DNA from 3 places in the Streptomyces hawaiiensis genome. Region 2 is predicted to be linked to each of the others. Evidence: predicted binding sites of a transcription regulator. Region 2 holds the regulator's gene; each other region holds the start of a gene.

Region 1 (5,679 bases), 1.0 Mb from region 2:
GGCCGCGGTTGGCGGGAGCTCCCTCGATGAACGCGAAACCCTCCATGCCCACGCGGTAGTTGAGGGACACAACCACCACCTCGCCGTCGGCGGCGATGTGCCGGGCGTCGTAGCCGGGGCTGCCGGAGTGGCCGAGCTTGTAGGCACCGCCGTAGATCCACACCATCACCGGGCGCCGGGCGGCCGGGTCGGTCTCGGGGGTCCAGACGTTGACCGTGAGCCACTCGTCGCCGTCGGGCCCGCCGAGCAGGCCCGGGCCGCCCAGGTTGCCGAGGTCCTGCGGGGGCGGCGGGCCGAAGGCGCAGGCGTCCCGTATGCCGTCCCAGGCGGGGGCGGGGCGCGGGGCCATGAAGCGTGCCTCGCCCACCGGGGGTGCGGCGAACGGGATGCCGCGGAAGACCGCGAGCCCCGCCTCCCTCCGGCCCCGGACGGCACCGGCGGTTGTGCGCACCACCGGTGCGGGCTGCTCGGACGGGCCGCCCGCCGAGGGACGGGACTCGGTCGACGTCATCTGGATCTCCTCACGACATGCCGGTGAACAGGCGCTCAGTCAGTGTCCTTGACTGACGCAAGCAGATCCAGAGGCGCAGGAGGCAGGGGTCAGCTGAGGGTCTTCAGCGACACGGGGTTGTACGGCGCGAGGTCCTCAAGGCGGCCGTCGAGCACCTTGCGGGCCCAGTCGGGGTCCTGGAGCAGGGCGCGGCCGACGGCGACCATCTCGAACTCGTCGCGCTCGAAGCGGTCGAGGAGGTTGTCGAGGTCGCCGACCTCGGCGCCGTGGCCCTGGAAGGACTTGAGGAAGTCCCCTCCGTTCAGGCCGACCGAGCCGACGGTGATGGTGGGCTTGCCGGTGAGCTTCTTGGTCCAGCCGGCCAGGTTGAGGTCGGAGTCGTCGAACTCCGGGACCCAGTAGCGGCGGGTGGAGGCGTGGAAGGCGTCGACGCCGGCGGCGGCGAGCGGGGTCAGGATGGCCTCCAGCTCCTCCGGGGTCTCGGCGAGGCGGGCGTCGTAGGCCTCCTGCTTCCACTGGGAGTAGCGGAAGATGACGGGGAAGTCGGCGGAGACGGTCTCGCGGACGGCCGCGACGATCTCCTCCGAGAGCTTGGCGCGGGCGACCCGGTCGCCGCCGTAGGCGTCGGTGCGGCGGTTGGTGCCCTCCCAGAGGAACTGGTCGAGCAGGTAGCCGTGGGCGCCGTGCAGTTCGACACCGTCGAAGCCGATGCGCTCGGCGGCGGCCGCGGCCTCGGCGAACGCGCCGATGACGGCGTCGATGTCGGCCTGGGTCATGGCCTTGCCGGTGGGCTCGGTCGCGCCGATGCGCAGGCCGGAGGGGCCGACGGCCGGGGCGTCGGCGACGGGCGGCTCGCCCTGGTTGCGGACCATGCCGATGTGCCACAGCTGCGGCACGATCGTGCCGCCCGCGGCGTGCACCGCCTCGGCGACCTTCGCCCAGCCCGCGAGCTGCTCCTCCCCGTGGAACCGCGGCACACGGTCGCTCTGCCCGGCCGAGTCGTGGCCGACGTAGGTGCCCTCGGTGACGATCAGGCCGACTCCGGCGGCGGCGCGGCGCGCGTAGTACGAGACGACGTCCTCGCCGGGCACACCGCCCGGGGAGAACATGCGGGTCATCGGCGCCATCGCGATCCGGTTCGGAACGGTCAGGCCGCCCAGCGTTACGGGCCGGGACAGGATTTCGGCGGCGCGGGAAGCGGAGGCGGCGAGAGTCACGTGGGGGCTCACTTTCGGATACCGGAAGGTATGTGCATACGCATAGGACGGACCCAACCTTCAACCATCCGGCCCCGCCCGGGCCATCCCACCCCGGCTGTGATCCCGGCCACGCGCCCCGGGCACCCGCCCCGGACACGCCCGAGGGCGGTACCTCCTGCCGAACAGGAGGTACCGCCCTCGGTTAGGACGTTGATCAACCCTCGGGTCGATCAGAAGTCCATGTCACCGCCCGGCATGCCGCCGCCGGCGGGCGCGGCGGCCTTCTCCGGCTTGTCGGCGATGACGGCCTCGGTGGTGAGGAACAGCGCGGCGATGGAGGCGGCGTTCTGCAGCGCGGAACGGGTCACCTTCGCCGGGTCGATGATGCCTTCGGCGATCATGTCGACGTACTCACCGGTCGCGGCGTTCAGGCCGTGGCCGACGGGCAGGTTGCGCACCTTCTCGACGATGACGCCACCCTCGAGACCACCGTTGACGGCGATCTGCTTGAGCGGGGCCTCCAGCGCGAGCTTCACGGCGTTGGCACCGGTCGCCTCGTCACCTTCGAGGTCCAGCTTCTCGAAGACCGTGGAGGCCTGGAGCAGGGCCACGCCGCCACCGGCGACGATGCCCTCCTCGACGGCCGCCTTGGCGTTGCGCACGGCGTCCTCGATGCGGTGCTTGCGCTCCTTGAGCTCCACCTCGGTGGCGGCACCGGCCTTGATGACCGCGACACCGCCGGCGAGCTTCGCCAGGCGCTCCTGCAGCTTCTCGCGGTCGTAGTCCGAGTCGCTGTTCTCGATCTCGGCGCGGATCTGGTTGACCCGGCCCGCGACCTGGTCGGCGGAGCCGGCACCGTCGACGATGGTGGTCTCGTCCTTGGTGATGACGACCTTGCGGGCCTTGCCCAGGAGGTCGATCGTGGCGTTCTCCAGCTTGAGGCCGACCTCCTCGGAGATCACCTCGCCGCCGGTGAGGATGCCGATGTCCTGCAGCATCGCCTTGCGGCGGTCGCCGAAGCCCGGAGCCTTGACGGCGACGGACTTGAAGGTGCCGCGGATCTTGTTGACGACCAGGGTCGACAGGGCCTCGCCCTCGACGTCCTCGGCGATGATCAGCAGCGGCTTGCCCGACTGCATGACCTTCTCCAGGAGCGGGAGCAGGTCCTTGACGTTGGAGATCTTGGAGTTCGCGATCAGGATGTACGGGTCGTCGAGGACGGCCTCCATACGCTCCATGTCGGTGGCGAAGTACGCCGAGATGTAGCCCTTGTCGAAGCGCATACCCTCGGTGAGCTCCAGCTCCAGACCGAAGGTCTGGGACTCCTCGACGGTGATGACGCCTTCCTTGCCGACCTTGTCCATGGCCTCGGCGATGAGCTCGCCGATCTGGGTGTCGGCGGCGGAGATGGAGGCCGTGGAGGCGATCTGCTCCTTGGTCTCGACGTCCTTCGCCTGCTCCAGCAGGGCGGCGGAGACGGCCTCGACGGCACGCTCGATACCGCGCTTGAGGGCCATGGGGTTGGCGCCGGCGGCTACGTTGCGCAGGCCTTCCTTGACCAGGGCCTGGGCGAGAACGGTCGCGGTGGTCGTACCGTCACCGGCGACGTCGTCCGTCTTCTTGGCGACTTCCTTGACCAGCTCGGCGCCGATCTTCTCGTACGGGTCCTCGAGCTCGATCTCCTTGGCGATGGAGACACCATCGTTGGTGATCGTGGGCGCGCCCCACTTCTTCTCGAGGACGACGTTGCGGCCCTTGGGGCCGAGCGTCACCTTGACGGCGTCCGCGAGCTGGTTCATGCCGCGCTCGAGGCCGCGCCGCGCCTCCTCGTCGAACGCGATGATCTTGGCCATGTGAAGTGGTCCCTCCAGGACTGGGGGTGATTACTTCGGACCGCGCCCGCGCCCGCGACGGACGGCCCCGACCGGCTGGTTCCTTGCCCCATCCGGTCCGTGGGCCTCACCGACCCGGTCCTTACGTTGTCACTCTCACCTTCAGAGTGCTAACGCAATGATTAGCACTCGACCCCCGAGAGTGCAAGGCGCGCTCGCGTAGCGAGTGCTCGTTGAGGGGTGGTGGTCGGGTGACGGGCGGGCGCAAGCGCCTTCCAGGGATCGGGCGGGGCAGTCAGCCGCCTGCGAACACCGCCCGGCGCGCCGTTCGAACAGGCCGAAGGGCCCGCACCCCGGGGGGTACGGGCCCTTCTGAGAAGACCGGTCGCTTGAGCGTTGGTCGTGGTGCGCGTTCAGGCAGCGACGCGAACCATGTCGGCCTGCGGTCCCTTCTGGCCCTGCGAGATCTCGAACTCGACCCGCTGGCCCTCTTCAAGGGTGCGGTAGCCGTCCATCTGAATCGCGCTGTAGTGGACGAAAACATCCGCACCACCGTCGACCGCGATGAAGCCGTACCCCTTCTCCGCGTTGAACCACTTGACGGTGCCCTGAGCCATGCCTAACTCCCCTATTACTGGCCCTTGCACAGATCCACACTTCGCGGATCCGGGTCAGACCTCACCCCCCACGGTTGGGGGCGTGCGCCGGAACGCGTCGACCGCGGCCGAATGTATCTGTCCAACTGCCCTCTGCAACAGGTCAATCGGACGAGAATTCTGGACGCGCAGGGTCCGGAATGTGGGGAGAATTCGCCTGAATTCGGGTCAAGTCGGGCCACACAAAAAGAACAAAAGCCGCGAAAGACGCGCACACTTTGGCTACATCTTGTCGGGCTCGCGGCAGGAATTCAGGGTTCCGATCAGGGGATCGGGATCGCGTTCCCCAACTGTACCCCGCTCAATCACACAGAATTGCCCCCTCCGCTTCTCTCACGGAGGGGGCAATTCGATGAACTCTCAGTAACGGCCGTTACCGAAGGTAATAATCAAGCCGGTCGACCGGTTCAGCCGCCGGCGACGGCGGGAATGATCGACACACCGGCACCGTCCGGCGTCGCCGTCTCCAGGCCCTGTTCGAACCGCACGTCGTCGTCGTTCACGTACACGTTGACGAACCGGCGCAGCTTGCCCTGGTCGTCGAGCACCCGGGCGGCGATCCCGGTGTGGTTCTTCTCCAGATCGGCGATGACCTCGCCGAGGGTCCCGCCCTCGGCGGACACTTCGGCCTGCCCGCCGGTGTAGGTACGCAGGATGGTGGGGATGCGAACGCTGACGCTCATGACTTCAAAACCTCCGGTTGGGGTAGCGGACCTGCTTTTGGGGGCGCGGGGCTGTGTCGATTTGCGGCTCCGCCGCGTGCGCGCGACCAGCCCCCACCGGCCCGCAGCCGACAACGCTCAGACGAGCCCGGCCTCACGGAACGAATCGAGGTTGGGTCGAATGGTCGCCGTCAGCCCGGTCCCCGCCACCGCGTCCAGCGTCTTGAGACCGTCCCCGGTGTTGAGCACCACCGTCGTCTTCGACGGATCCAGCACCCCGTTCTCGATCAACTTGCGCGTCACACCCACGGTCACACCACCGGCGGTCTCCGCGAAGATGCCCTCGGTCCGGGCGAGCAGCTTGATCGCGTCGACGACCTGCTCGTCGTTCACGTCCTCCACCGCACCACCCGTCCGCCGCGCGATGTCCAGCACGTACGGCCCGTCCGCCGGGTTGCCGATGGCGAGGGACTTGGCGATGGTGTCCGGCTTCTGCGGACGGACGACGTCGTGGCCCGCCTTGTACGCCGTCGACACCGGCGAGCAGCCCTCGGCCTGCGCGCCGAAGATCTTGTAGGGCTTGTCCTCGACCAGACCGAGCTTGATCAGCTCCTGGAGACCCTTGTCGATCTTGGTGAGCTGCGAGCCGGAGGCGATCGGCACCACGATCTGGTCCGGCAGCCGCCAGCCGAGCTGCTCGCAGATCTCGTACGCCAGCGTCTTGGAACCCTCCGCGTAGTACGGCCGGAGGTTGACGTTGACGAAGCCCCAGCCCTCCCCGGCCGGGTCGCCGATCAGCTCGGAGCAGAAGCGGTTCAC
Region 2 (5,679 bases):
GGCGAATCCCGAGTCGGTCGATCCCGCGTATCTGGCGACGCTGCGCGAAGGGGGCTTCAACCGGATCTCCTTCGGGATGCAGAGCGCGCGGCAGCATGTGCTGAAGGTCCTGGACCGCACGCATACGCCGGGGCGGCCCGAGGCGTGTGTGGCGGAGGCCCGGGGGGCCGGCTTCGAGCATGTGAACCTCGACCTGATCTACGGCACACCGGGTGAGTCCGACGACGACTGGCGGGCGTCGCTGGACGCGGTGCTGGGCGCCGGGCCGGACCATGTCAGCGCCTACGCGTTGATCGTCGAGGAGGGGACGCAGCTGGCCCGTCGGATCCGTCGGGGTGAGGTGCCCATGACGGACGACGACGTGCACGCCGACCGCTACCTGATCGCGGACGAGGTGCTCTCCGGCGCGGGCTTCGAGTGGTACGAGGTGTCGAACTGGGCGACCTCGCAGGCCGGGCGATGCCTGCACAACGAGCTGTACTGGCGGGGAGCCGACTGGTGGGGGGCCGGGCCAGGTGCGCACAGTCATGTGGGCGGGGTGCGGTGGTGGAACGTGAAGCATCCGGGGGCGTACGCGGCTGCGCTGGCTTCGGGGAGGTCGCCGGGGGCCGGGCGCGAGGTCCTCTCGGCGGAGGACCGGCGGGTCGAGCGGATTCTGCTGGAGCTGCGGCTCAGGGAGGGCGTGCCGTTGTCGCTGCTGCGGGAGGAGGGGCTTGCTGCCTCGCGCAAGGCCTTGTCGGACGGACTGCTCCAGGAAGCTTCGTACGGGGAAGGGCGGGCTGTGCTCACTCTGCGCGGGCGGTTGCTGGCGGACGGGGTCGTGCGCGATCTCGTGGACTGAGGTGCTCGGCGTCGGTGCTGAGGGCGGGGCGTTGCGCAGCCCGGCGTAGCGGGGTGCCGCTGCGCCCACCCGTGCCGCCTCTGGCGGCACGCATGCCCGCAGCGGGGGCGGCACGCATGCCCGCAGCTACGCAGTCACGAAGTCGATCAGCTCTTCCACTCTGCCCAGCAGTTCCGGCTCCAGGTCCTTGTACGAGTGGACCCCCGACAGGATCCGCTGCCAGGCCGCCCCCGTCTTCTCCGGCCAGCCCAGGGCGCGGCACACGCCCGTCTTCCAGTCCTGACCGCGCGGTACCCGTGGCCAGGAGCCGATGCCCAGGGACGACGGTTTAACCGCCTCCCAGATATCGATGTAGGGGTGGCCGACGACCAGGGCGTGGTCGCTGGTGACGGACTGGGCGATGCGCCACTCCTTCGAGCCTGGGACCAGATGGTCGACCAGGACGCCGAGGCGGGCGTCCGGGCCGGGGGCGAAGGTCTCCACGATCGAGGGGAGGTCGTCGACGCCCTCCAGGTACTCCACGACCACGCCCTCGATGCGCAGGTCGTCGCCCCACACCTTCTCCACCAGCTCGGCGTCGTGGCGGCCCTCGACGTAGATGCGGCCGGCGCGGGCCACGCGGGCACGCGCGCCGGGCACGGCCACCGAGCCGGAGGCCGTGCGGCTGGGACGCGCGGGGCCGCCCGGCGCGGGGCGGACGAGGGTCACCACCCTGCCCTCCAGCAGGAAGCCGCGCGGCTCCAGGGGGAAGACCCGGTGCTTGCCGAAGCGGTCCTCCAGGGTCACCGTGCCCGCCTCGCAGCGGATCACCGCGCCGCAGAAGCCGGTCCCCGGCTCCTCCACCACCAGGCCCGGCTCCGCCGCGACCTCGGGCGCCGGCTTCGGCTTCTTCCACGGCGGGGTCAGGTCAGCGGAGTACTGGCGCATTCGAATGACGATAGGAGAAGGCGAACGGCGATCACCGCGACACGCCGAAACGCGCCGCCAGCGCGTCCCGTTGCGCCCGCACGAACGCCGCGTCCACCACCGCTCCGTGACCGGGCACGTACACCGCGTCCTCGCCGCCCAGGTCGAGCAGCCGGTCCAGGGCGGCCGGCCAGTGCGACGCCACCGCGTCGGGGCCCGCCTGGGGCTCGCCGGACTCCTCGACCAGGTCACCGCAGAACACCACCTCCGGATCACCCGGCACCAGCACCGCCAGGTCGTGCGCGGTGTGCCCCGGGCCGACGTTCGCCAGCAGCACCTGCCGGCCGCCGCCCAGGTCGAGGGTCCACTCGCCGGAGACCAGGTGGCCGGGCGGGGCCAGCCGCTGCGCCGCCTCCTCGGCCGTGGGCGCCGCCAGGCCGTTGCGTACCGCGTCCGCGCGCAGCTCCTCCCGGTCCCGCGCCCGTGTCAGCACCGCGTCCACGCCCACCGCGCCGAACACCTCCGCGTCGGTGAACGCCGCCGCTCCGAAGACATGGTCGAAGTGCGGATGCGTCAGCGCGAGATGCGTCACACGGTGACCGGTGAGCGCCCGCGCCTGCGCGCGCACCTTCGCGCCCTCGGCGAGGCTCGACCCCGCGTCGATCACGAGGACCGCGCCCTCACCGGCGACCAGCCCCGCCGTGCAGTCCCACACCGGCAGCCGGCACCGCCCCACCCCGGTGGCCACGCGCTCCCATCCGAGGTCTTCCCAAGTCACCGTCATACGGCGACGCTAGCGGTGTGCCCCGCTCGGGGCACGGCGCCGTACGACCAGCCTTGCCGGGGGTGTACCCCACCGCCGTACACTGGGCCGGGGAATGCTGGCACTCGCACGCGCAGAGTGCCAGGCCGGACCGGCAGGGCAGCAGACGAGACATCTGGAGGTGTGCGCGATGCTCAGTGAACGCAGGCTTCAGGTGCTGCGCGCCATCGTCCAGGACTACGTCGGCACCGAGGAGCCGGTGGGCTCCAAGGCCCTCACCGAGCGGCACAGCCTCGGCGTCTCCCCGGCCACCGTCCGCAACGACATGGCGGCCCTCGAGGACGAGGGGTACATCGCCCAGCCGCACACCAGCGCCGGGCGCATCCCCACCGACAAGGGCTACCGGCTGTTCGTCGACAAGCTCGCCGGCGTCAAGCCGATGACCGCGCCCGAGCGGCGCGCGATCCAGAACTTCCTCGAGGGTGCCGTCGACCTCGACGACGTCGTGGCGCGTACGGTACGGCTGCTCGCGCAGCTCACGCGCCAGGTCGCCGTCGTGCAGTACCCGTCGCTCACCCGCTCGACCGTGCGGCACGTGGAGCTGCTCTCCCTCGCGCCCGCACGCGTGATGCTCGTGTTGATCACGGACACCGGGCGGGTCGAGCAGCGTGTGGTCGACTGCCCGGCTCCCTTCGGCGACGCCTCGCTCGCGGATCTGCGCGCGCGGCTCAACAGCCGGGTGGCGAACCGCCGTTTCGCGGATGTGCCGAGTCTGGTGGAGGATCTCCCGGAGGCGTTCGAGCACGAGGACCGGGGTACGGTCTCTACGGTGCTCTCCACACTCCTGGAGACGCTCGTCGAGGAGAACGAGGAGCGGCTGATGATCGGCGGCACCGCCAATCTGACGCGCTTCGGGCATGACTTCCCCCTCACGATCCGGCCGGTGCTGGAGGCGCTGGAGGAGCAGGTGGTGCTCCTGAAGCTGCTCGGCGAGGCGCAGGATCCGGGCGTGACCGTACGGATCGGTCACGAGAACGCCCACGAAGGACTCAACTCCACGTCCGTCGTGTCGGTCGGCTACGGTTCGGGCGGCGAGGCACTCGCCAAGCTCGGCGTGGTCGGACCGACCCGCATGGACTACCCGGGAACGATGGGAGCGGTACGCGCAGTGGCACGGTACGTCGGACAGATCCTGGCGGAGTCGTAGTGGCCACGGACTACTACGCCGTACTCGGCGTGCGCCGCGACGCGTCGCAGGAAGAGATCAAGAAGGCCTTCCGGCGGCTCGCGCGCGAGCTGCACCCGGACGTCAACCCCGATCCGAAGACCCAGGAGCGGTTCAAGGAGATCAACGCCGCTTACGAGGTGCTGTCGGACCCGCAGAAGAAGCAGGTCTACGACCTCGGCGGCGACCCGCTCTCGCAGGCCGGCGGCGGCGCGGGCGGCTTCGGAGCCGGTGGGTTCGGGAACTTCTCGGACATCATGGACGCGTTCTTCGGCACGGCGTCGCAGCGCGGACCGCGCTCGCGCACCCGCCGCGGCCAGGACGCGATGATCCGTATCGAAATCGAGCTCGACGAGGCGGCCTTCGGTACGACGAAGGACATCCAGGTCGACACGGCCGTCGTGTGCAACACCTGCAACGGTGAGGGCGCGGCCCCGGGCACCTCCGCCCAGACGTGTGACATGTGCCGCGGCCGCGGTGAGGTCTCGCAGGTCACCCGGTCCTTCCTGGGCCAGGTCATGACCTCCCGCCCCTGCCCGCAGTGCCAGGGCTTCGGCACGGTCGTCCCGACGCCGTGCCCGGAGTGCGCCGGCGACGGCCGCGTCCGCTCCCGCCGCACGCTCACGGTGAAGATCCCGGCCGGTGTCGACAACGGCACGCGCATCCAGCTCGCCGGTGAGGGCGAGGTCGGCCCCGGCGGTGGTCCCGCGGGTGACCTGTACGTCGAGATCCACGAACTGCCCCATTCGCAGTTCCAGCGGCGCGGCGACGACCTGCACTGCACGGTCACGCTCCCGATGACGGCGGCCGCCCTCGGCACGAAGGTGCCGCTGGAGACGCTGGACGGCCTGGAGGAGGTCGACATCCGCCCGGGCACCCAGTCCGGCCAGTCGATCCCGCTGCACAGCCGCGGTGTCACGCACCTGCGCGGCGGCGGACGCGGCGACCTCATCGTCCACGTCGAGGTCCAGACCCCGAGCAAGCTCGACCCCGAGCAGGAGCGCCTGCTCCGAGAGCTCTCCAAGCTCCGCGGCGAGGAACGGCCCACGGGCCAGTTCCAGCCGGGACAGCAGGGGTTGTTCTCCAGGTTGAAGGACGCGTTCAACGGTCGCTGAGGCGGGTGGTTCGGTTGCTGCCGGGGGTTCGGGGGTCGTCCCCCGGGCGGGCACGGTCAGCCGGGGCAGCAGGGGTTGTTCTCCAGGTTGAAGGACGCGTTCAACGGTCGCTGAGGCGGGTGGTTCGGTTGCTGCCGGGGGTTCGGGGGTCGTCCCCCGGGCGGGCACGGTCAGCCGGGGCAGCAGGGGTTGTTCTCCAGGTTGAAGGACGCGTTCAACGGTCGCTGAGGCGGGTGGTTCGGTTGCTGCCGGGGGTTCGGGGGTCGTCCCCCGGGCGGGCACGGTCAGCCGGGGCAGCAGGGGTTGTTCTCCAGGCTGAAGGACGCGTTCAACGGTCGCTGAAAGCGAGCGTGCTTCTGGTCTATGCCAGTCGGCAGGCCGGTTTCGGGGTTGTTCGGAGGACGTGACAACATGCGGTCATGTCCTCCGCACTGACCGATCTCTTCCCCCTCCCGATCGTGCAGGCCCCCATGGCGGGCGGCGTCTCCGTGCCGCAGCTCGCCGCCGCCGTGTGCGAAGCGGGCGGGCTCGGATTCCTCGCCGCCGGGTACAAGACCGCCGACGGGATGTACCAGGAGATCAAGCAGATCCGGAGCCTCACCGGCAGGCCCTTCGGCGTCAACGTCTTCATGCCGCAGCCGGAGTACGCCGACCCCGCCGCCGTCGACGTCTACGCCCACCAGCTGGCCGGCGAGGCCACCTGGTACGAGGCCGAGCTCGGCGATCCGGACAGCGGACGCGACGACGGCTTCGAGGCCAAGCTCGTGGTGCTGCGCGACAACCCCGTGCCGGTGGTGTCGTTCCACTTCGGCGTCCCGAGCCGTGAGAT
Region 3 (5,679 bases), 2.3 Mb from region 2:
AGATCGCCCGCGCCTTCCTGGTCCCGGAACCGACGATCGCGCAGCGCATCGTCCGCGCCAAACGCACCCTCGCGACGAGGAACATCGCCTTCGAGGTGCCCCACGGCCCCGACCGCGAGGCCCGCCTCGGCTCGGTCCTCGACGTCATCTACCTGATCTTCAACGAGGGGTACGCCGCCACGGCCGGCGACGACTGGCTCCGCCCGTCCCTGTGCGAGGACGCCCTGCGCCTGGCCCGGGTGCTCTCGGCCCTCATGCCGAAGGAACCCGAGGTGCACGGCCTCACCGCGCTCCTGGAGCTGCAGGCGTCCCGTACGGCGGCCCGCACCGGCCCCTGCGGCGAGCCGGTCCTCCTCAAGGACCAGAACCGCTCCCGCTGGAACCGCATGCTCATCGCCCGCGGCATCGCCGCACTGGGCCGGGCCGAGGCCACCTCCTCGGGCGCCCCGGGCCCGTACCTCCTCCAGGCGGCCATCGTCGCCTGCCACGCGCACGCGTACACGTACGAGGAGACCGACTGGTCCCGCATCGCCACCCTTTACGGCCTCCTGGCCGCCCGCTCCCCGTCCCCGGTCGTGGAACTGAACCGCGCGGTGGCCGTCTCGATGTCCGAGGGCCCGGCCGAGGCCCTCGCCCTCGTCGACGCCCTGGCCGGCGACCCCGCCCTGCGGGACTACCACCTGCTGCCCAGCGTCCGCGGCGACCTCCTCGCCCGCCTCGGCCGTACGGCGCAGGCCCGGGCCGAGTTCGAACGGGCGGCGTACCTGACCCGGAACGAGCGGGAGCGGGAGCTGCTGCTGAGGCGGGCGGCGGAGCAGTCCTGAGGGCTACGCCCGGGCCGGGTGCCCGATGAGCATCGCCGGTGCTCCCGCCACCCGGGTCAGGAACACCGTGGCCGCGTGCGGGCCCTGCGGCTTGACCTTCCTGCGGAGCTCCTCCGGCTCGACCGCCGAGCCCCGCTTCTTCACGGTCAGCGTGCCGACCCGCCGCTCCCGCAGCAGTGCCTTCAGCTTCTTGAGGTTGAAGGGCAGATGGTCGGTGATCTCGTAGGCGGTGGCGTACGGGGTCGGGTGTAGGGCGTCGGCCGTGACGTACGCGATGGTCGCGTCGAGCAGCCCGCCGTCGACCCGGTCGGCCACCTCGGCGACCAGGTGGGCCCGGATGACGGCGCCGTCGGGCTCGTAGAGGTAGCGGCCGGGCGGGCGGACCTCCGGGTCGGGAAGGCCGCGGGAGAGCAGGGTGCGGGGACCCGGCAGGAGGGTCGCCCGGACCGCCCCCGGCTCGGTGCCGAACCACAGCACCGCCTCCTTGACGTCCCCCCCGTCGGAGATCCACTCGGCCTCGGCGTCCTCGGGGACCGCCTCGTGCGGGACACCGGGGGCGATCTTCAGCGCGGCGGCCCGGGAGGCCCGGCGGGCGGCGGAGACCGCCCAGGACAGGGGCGGCGAGTAGGCCTCGGGGTCGAAGATCCGGCCGCGGCCGCCCCGTCGGGCGGGGTCGACGAACACGGCGTCGAAACCGGCCGTGTCCACGTCCGTGACGTCCGCCTCGCGCACCTCGACGAGGCCGGCCAGCCCCAGCGCGTCGGCGTTGGCCCGGGCCGCCGCGGCCGTCTGCGGGTCCCGGTCCACGGCCAGCACCCGGATCCCGGCGCGGGCCAGCGCGATCGCGTCGCCGCCGATGCCGCAGCACAGGTCGGCGACCGAGGTGACGCCCAGGCCGGCCATACGACGGGCCCGGTAGGCCGCCACACTCGCCCGGGTCGACTGCTCGACCCCGTTCGGCGTGAAGAACATCCGGCCGGCGTCCTCGGCCCCGAACTTCACCACCGCCCGTTGCCGCAGCCGCGCCTGGCCCAGCGCCGCCGACACCAGCTCGGCGGGGTGCTCGCGGCGCAGCCGGGTCGCGACGGCCAGCTCCCGCGCCGGGTCGGTGTCCCGCACCTCGTCGAGGAGAGCGCGGCCTTCGGGCGTGAGGAGGGGAGCGAGGTCGTTCACCGGATCATTGTCGGCCACGGCGGCGGGCGGGAGGCGTGTGGGCCAGTCGGTGGATGGTGGGGCACCGGCCGCGGTGTCGGGCCGGGACCGGCGGGAGGGGGCTGCGAGGATCCGACACCATGCGAGCAGTCGTACAAAATGACAAAGGCCGGGCATCGGGGCGTGCGCCCGCAGGCGTACGGGTCGGCCTCACCGTGCTCGTCCTCGCCGCCATCGCCTCCGGCTGCGCGCAGGGCGGCGGCAGCGACCAGGTCGCCCCGGCCGGCGGCCAGCAGCCCCTCGACGCGCCCCCGGCCCGCGCGCTCGCCTCCTACGCCACCAAGCTGCGCGCCGCGCACGCCGCCCGGGCCGCCGCCGCGCACCGCTGGGACCTGCGCAAGGTCCCACTGGCCGCCCCGCCGGCCCCCGAGAAGAAGCCCAGGATCAAGACCCGCAAGGGATTCCAGGTGGACGGACACCTGGAACGGAACCTCCCGCCCGTCTTCACCACGGTCCCCACCCGGGACAAGGTCGTCTTCCTCACCATCGACGACGGTGCCGAGAAGGACCGGGTGTTCCTGCGGATGATGAGCGACCTGGACATCCCCTACACGGCCTTCCTCAGCGGCTACCTGGTCAAGGACGACACCCGCTACTTCCGCAAGATGCAGTCCAGGGGCGTGGTCCTGAACAACCACACCCTCCACCACCCCAACCTGCGGGGCCTGTCGTACCGCGCGCAGAAGCGCGAGATCTGCGGCATGCAGCGCTACATGGAGAAGCGGTTCGGCAAACGCCCCGCCCTCTTCCGCCCGCCCTTCGGCAGCTACGACCGGGCGACCCTGCGCGCCGCCAAGGCCTGCGGCATCACGCACGTGCCCCTGTGGAACGAGGAGGTCTTCGCCGACCGCTGGGAGTACCGCGAGGCGGACCGCAGGCTGCACCCGGGCGACATCGTCCTCACGCACTTCCGCGGCCGCGACCAGTGGAAGGGCACGATGGCCGACATGATCCACCGTTTCCTGAACAAGGTCACGGCCCAGGGGTACGCCGTGGGACGGCTGGAGGACTACCTGTGAGGCGGCCGGCCGCCGCCGTGCTCTGCGCGGCCCTGCTGGCCGGCTGCGCCGGGGCGGCGGGGGAACAGCCGGGCATCGCCGACGGCCGGGCCCAGGACCCGGCACACGTGGTGAGCGACCCCCGCCACCTGCCCCCCGTCGTGGACCGCGTCCCCACCCGCGACCCGGTCGTCTTCCTGACCTACGACGACGGCGCCGAACGCGACCCCCGCTTCGTCGGCCTCGTCCGCGAACGGCGGCTCCCGGTCAGCATGTTCCTCACGGACAGCGTCGTGGGGCCCGGCTACGGCCACTTCGCCCGGCTGCGCGCGGTCGGGGCGTCCATCCAGAACCACACGCTCGACCACCCCGCCCTGCGCGGCCTGCCCTACGCGGGGCAGCGCGCCGAGATCTGCGGCCAGCAGCACAAGCTCCGCTCCCGCTTCGGCATCACCCCCCGCCTCCTCCGCCCGCCCCACGGCACCTACGACACGACGACCCTGCGCGCCGCCGCCGACTGCGGCATCACCGCGGTCGTCCTGTGGCGGGCGTCCCTGAACGCCGACGGCGAACTGACGTACACCCGGGGCGAGCCCGGCCTGCGCGCCGGTGACATCGTCTCGATTCCGTCCGGCGAGACCGGGTCCCTGACCCTGACGGAACGGACCGAACGCCTGCTGCGGGTGATCGGAGAGCGGGGGCTGCGGGTGGGCCGGCTGGAGGACCACCTGGAGAGAACACCTGGCCGACGCGCGGGCGGCAATTAGCAGTCCGCTTGACCGAGTGCTAATCGCAGTCATAGTCTCGGCTCTGGCACTCCCCCTAGGAGAGTGCCAACACAGCGACGGGCAGGTCCGGCACCCGCGACGACGGATCCACCTGGTCGCCACCTCAGACAGTCAACCCCGTGATCTCCGAAGGGGGAGGTCGGATCGTGACGACCACCAGCTCCAAGGTTGCCATCAAGCCGCTCGAGGACCGCATTGTGGTCCAGCCGCTCGACGCCGAGCAGACCACCGCCTCTGGCCTGGTCATCCCGGACACCGCCAAGGAGAAGCCCCAGGAGGGCGTCGTCCTGGCCGTGGGCCCGGGCCGCTTCGAGGACGGCAACCGTCTTCCGCTCGACGTCTCCGTCGGTGACGTCGTGCTCTACAGCAAGTACGGCGGCACCGAGGTGAAGTACAACGGCGAGGAGTACCTCGTCCTCTCGGCCCGCGACGTGCTCGCGATCGTCGAGAAGTAATTCACTCCAAGCACACTGCTTTGAACTGCGCCCCTGGCCCCCGCGATCGCTATTGAGCCGGGCGCCCGGGGCGCAGTGCCGTTACCCCTGATTCCGGAAGAGGGCTCACGCTCCCATGGCGAAGATCCTGAAGTTCGACGAGGACGCCCGTCGCGCCCTCGAGCGCGGCGTCAACAAGCTTGCCGACACGGTCAAGGTGACGATCGGCCCCAAGGGCCGCAACGTCGTCATCGACAAGAAGTTCGGCGCTCCCACCATCACCAACGACGGCGTGACCATCGCCCGCGAGGTCGAGGTCGAGGACCCGTTCGAGAACCTCGGTGCGCAGCTGGTCAAGGAGGTGGCGACCAAGACCAACGACATCGCGGGTGACGGTACGACCACCGCGACCGTGCTCGCCCAGGCGCTCGTACGCGAGGGCCTGAAGAACGTCGCCGCCGGTGCCTCCCCGGCCGCCCTGAAGAAGGGCATCGACGCCGCCGTCGCCGCGGTCTCCGAGGAGCTCCTCGCGACGGCCCGCCCGATCGACGAGAAGTCCGACATCGCCGCCGTCGCCGGTCTGTCCGCGCAGGACAGCCAGGTCGGCGAGCTCATCGCCGAGGCGATGGACAAGGTCGGCAAGGACGGTGTCATCACCGTCGAGGAGTCCAACACCTTCGGTCTGGAGCTGGACTTCACCGAGGGCATGGCCTTCGACAAGGGCTACCTGTCGCCGTACTTCGTGACGGACCAGGAGCGCATGGAAGCCGTCCTGGACGACCCGTACATCCTCATCACGCAGGGCAAGATCTCCGCCATCGCGGACCTCCTGCCGCTGCTGGAGAAGGTCATCCAGTCCAACGCCTCCAAGCCGCTGCTGATCATCGCCGAGGACGTCGAGGGCGAAGCCCTGTCCACCCTCGTAGTGAACAAGATCCGCGGCACCTTCAACGCCGTCGCCGTGAAGGCCCCCGGCTTCGGCGACCGCCGCAAGGCGATGCTGCAGGACCTGGCGGTCCTCACCGGCGCCACGGTCGTCTCCGAGGAGGTCGGCCTCAAGCTCGACCAGGTCGGTCTGGACGTCCTCGGCTCCGCCCGCCGCGTCACCGTCACCAAGGACGACACCACGGTCGTCGACGGCGCCGGCAACAAGGACGACGTGCACGGCCGCGTCGCCCAGATCAAGGCCGAGATCGAGTCCACCGACTCCGACTGGGACCGCGAGAAGCTCCAGGAGCGCCTCGCGAAGCTGGCCGGCGGCGTGTGCGTCATCCGCGTCGGTGCCGCCACCGAGGTCGAGCTCAAGGAGCGCAAGCACCGTCTGGAGGACGCCATCTCCGCGACCCGCGCCGCGGTCGAGGAGGGCATCGTCTCCGGTGGTGGCTCCGCGCTGGTCCACGCCGTCAAGGTCCTCGAGGGCAAC

The links. Region 2 encodes HrcA, which represses chaperone genes, less so after heat shock. Its sites were predicted from a motif close to TTNGCACTCNGNNNNNCNGAGTGCNAA; they were not measured.
Region 1: the regulator HrcA is predicted to act here: its motif matches at 3,725-3,751, upstream of groL (chaperonin GroEL).
Region 3: the regulator HrcA is predicted to act here: its motif matches at 3,845-3,871, upstream of groES (co-chaperone GroES).

The regions. Positions count from the first base shown of each region.
Region 1 is NZ_CP021978.1:3,990,461-3,996,139, forward strand. Features, by position in the region: gene CEB94_RS18215 (carboxylesterase/lipase family protein) at 1-511, opposite strand, end outside; gene CEB94_RS18220 (NADH:flavin oxidoreductase) at 601-1,728, opposite strand; gene groL (chaperonin GroEL) at 1,941-3,563, opposite strand; gene CEB94_RS18230 (cold-shock protein) at 3,956-4,159, opposite strand; gene CEB94_RS18235 (MoaD/ThiS family protein) at 4,606-4,881, opposite strand; gene thrC (threonine synthase) at 4,999-5,679, opposite strand, start outside.
Region 2 is NZ_CP021978.1:2,945,884-2,951,562, reverse strand. Features, by position in the region: gene hemW (radical SAM family heme chaperone HemW) at 1-841, shown strand, start outside; gene CEB94_RS13620 (DUF3097 domain-containing protein) at 968-1,768, opposite strand; gene CEB94_RS13615 (MBL fold metallo-hydrolase) at 1,800-2,531, opposite strand; gene hrcA (heat-inducible transcriptional repressor HrcA) at 2,701-3,717, shown strand; gene dnaJ (molecular chaperone DnaJ) at 3,717-4,850, shown strand; gene CEB94_RS13600 (nitronate monooxygenase) at 5,270-5,679, shown strand, end outside.
Region 3 is NZ_CP021978.1:5,294,665-5,300,343, forward strand. Features, by position in the region: gene CEB94_RS24610 (RNA polymerase sigma factor) at 1-824, shown strand, start outside; gene CEB94_RS24615 (THUMP-like domain-containing protein) at 828-1,997, opposite strand; gene CEB94_RS24620 (polysaccharide deacetylase family protein) at 2,117-3,055, shown strand; gene CEB94_RS24625 (polysaccharide deacetylase family protein) at 3,052-3,801, shown strand; gene groES (co-chaperone GroES) at 3,969-4,277, shown strand; gene groL (chaperonin GroEL) at 4,393-5,679, shown strand, end outside.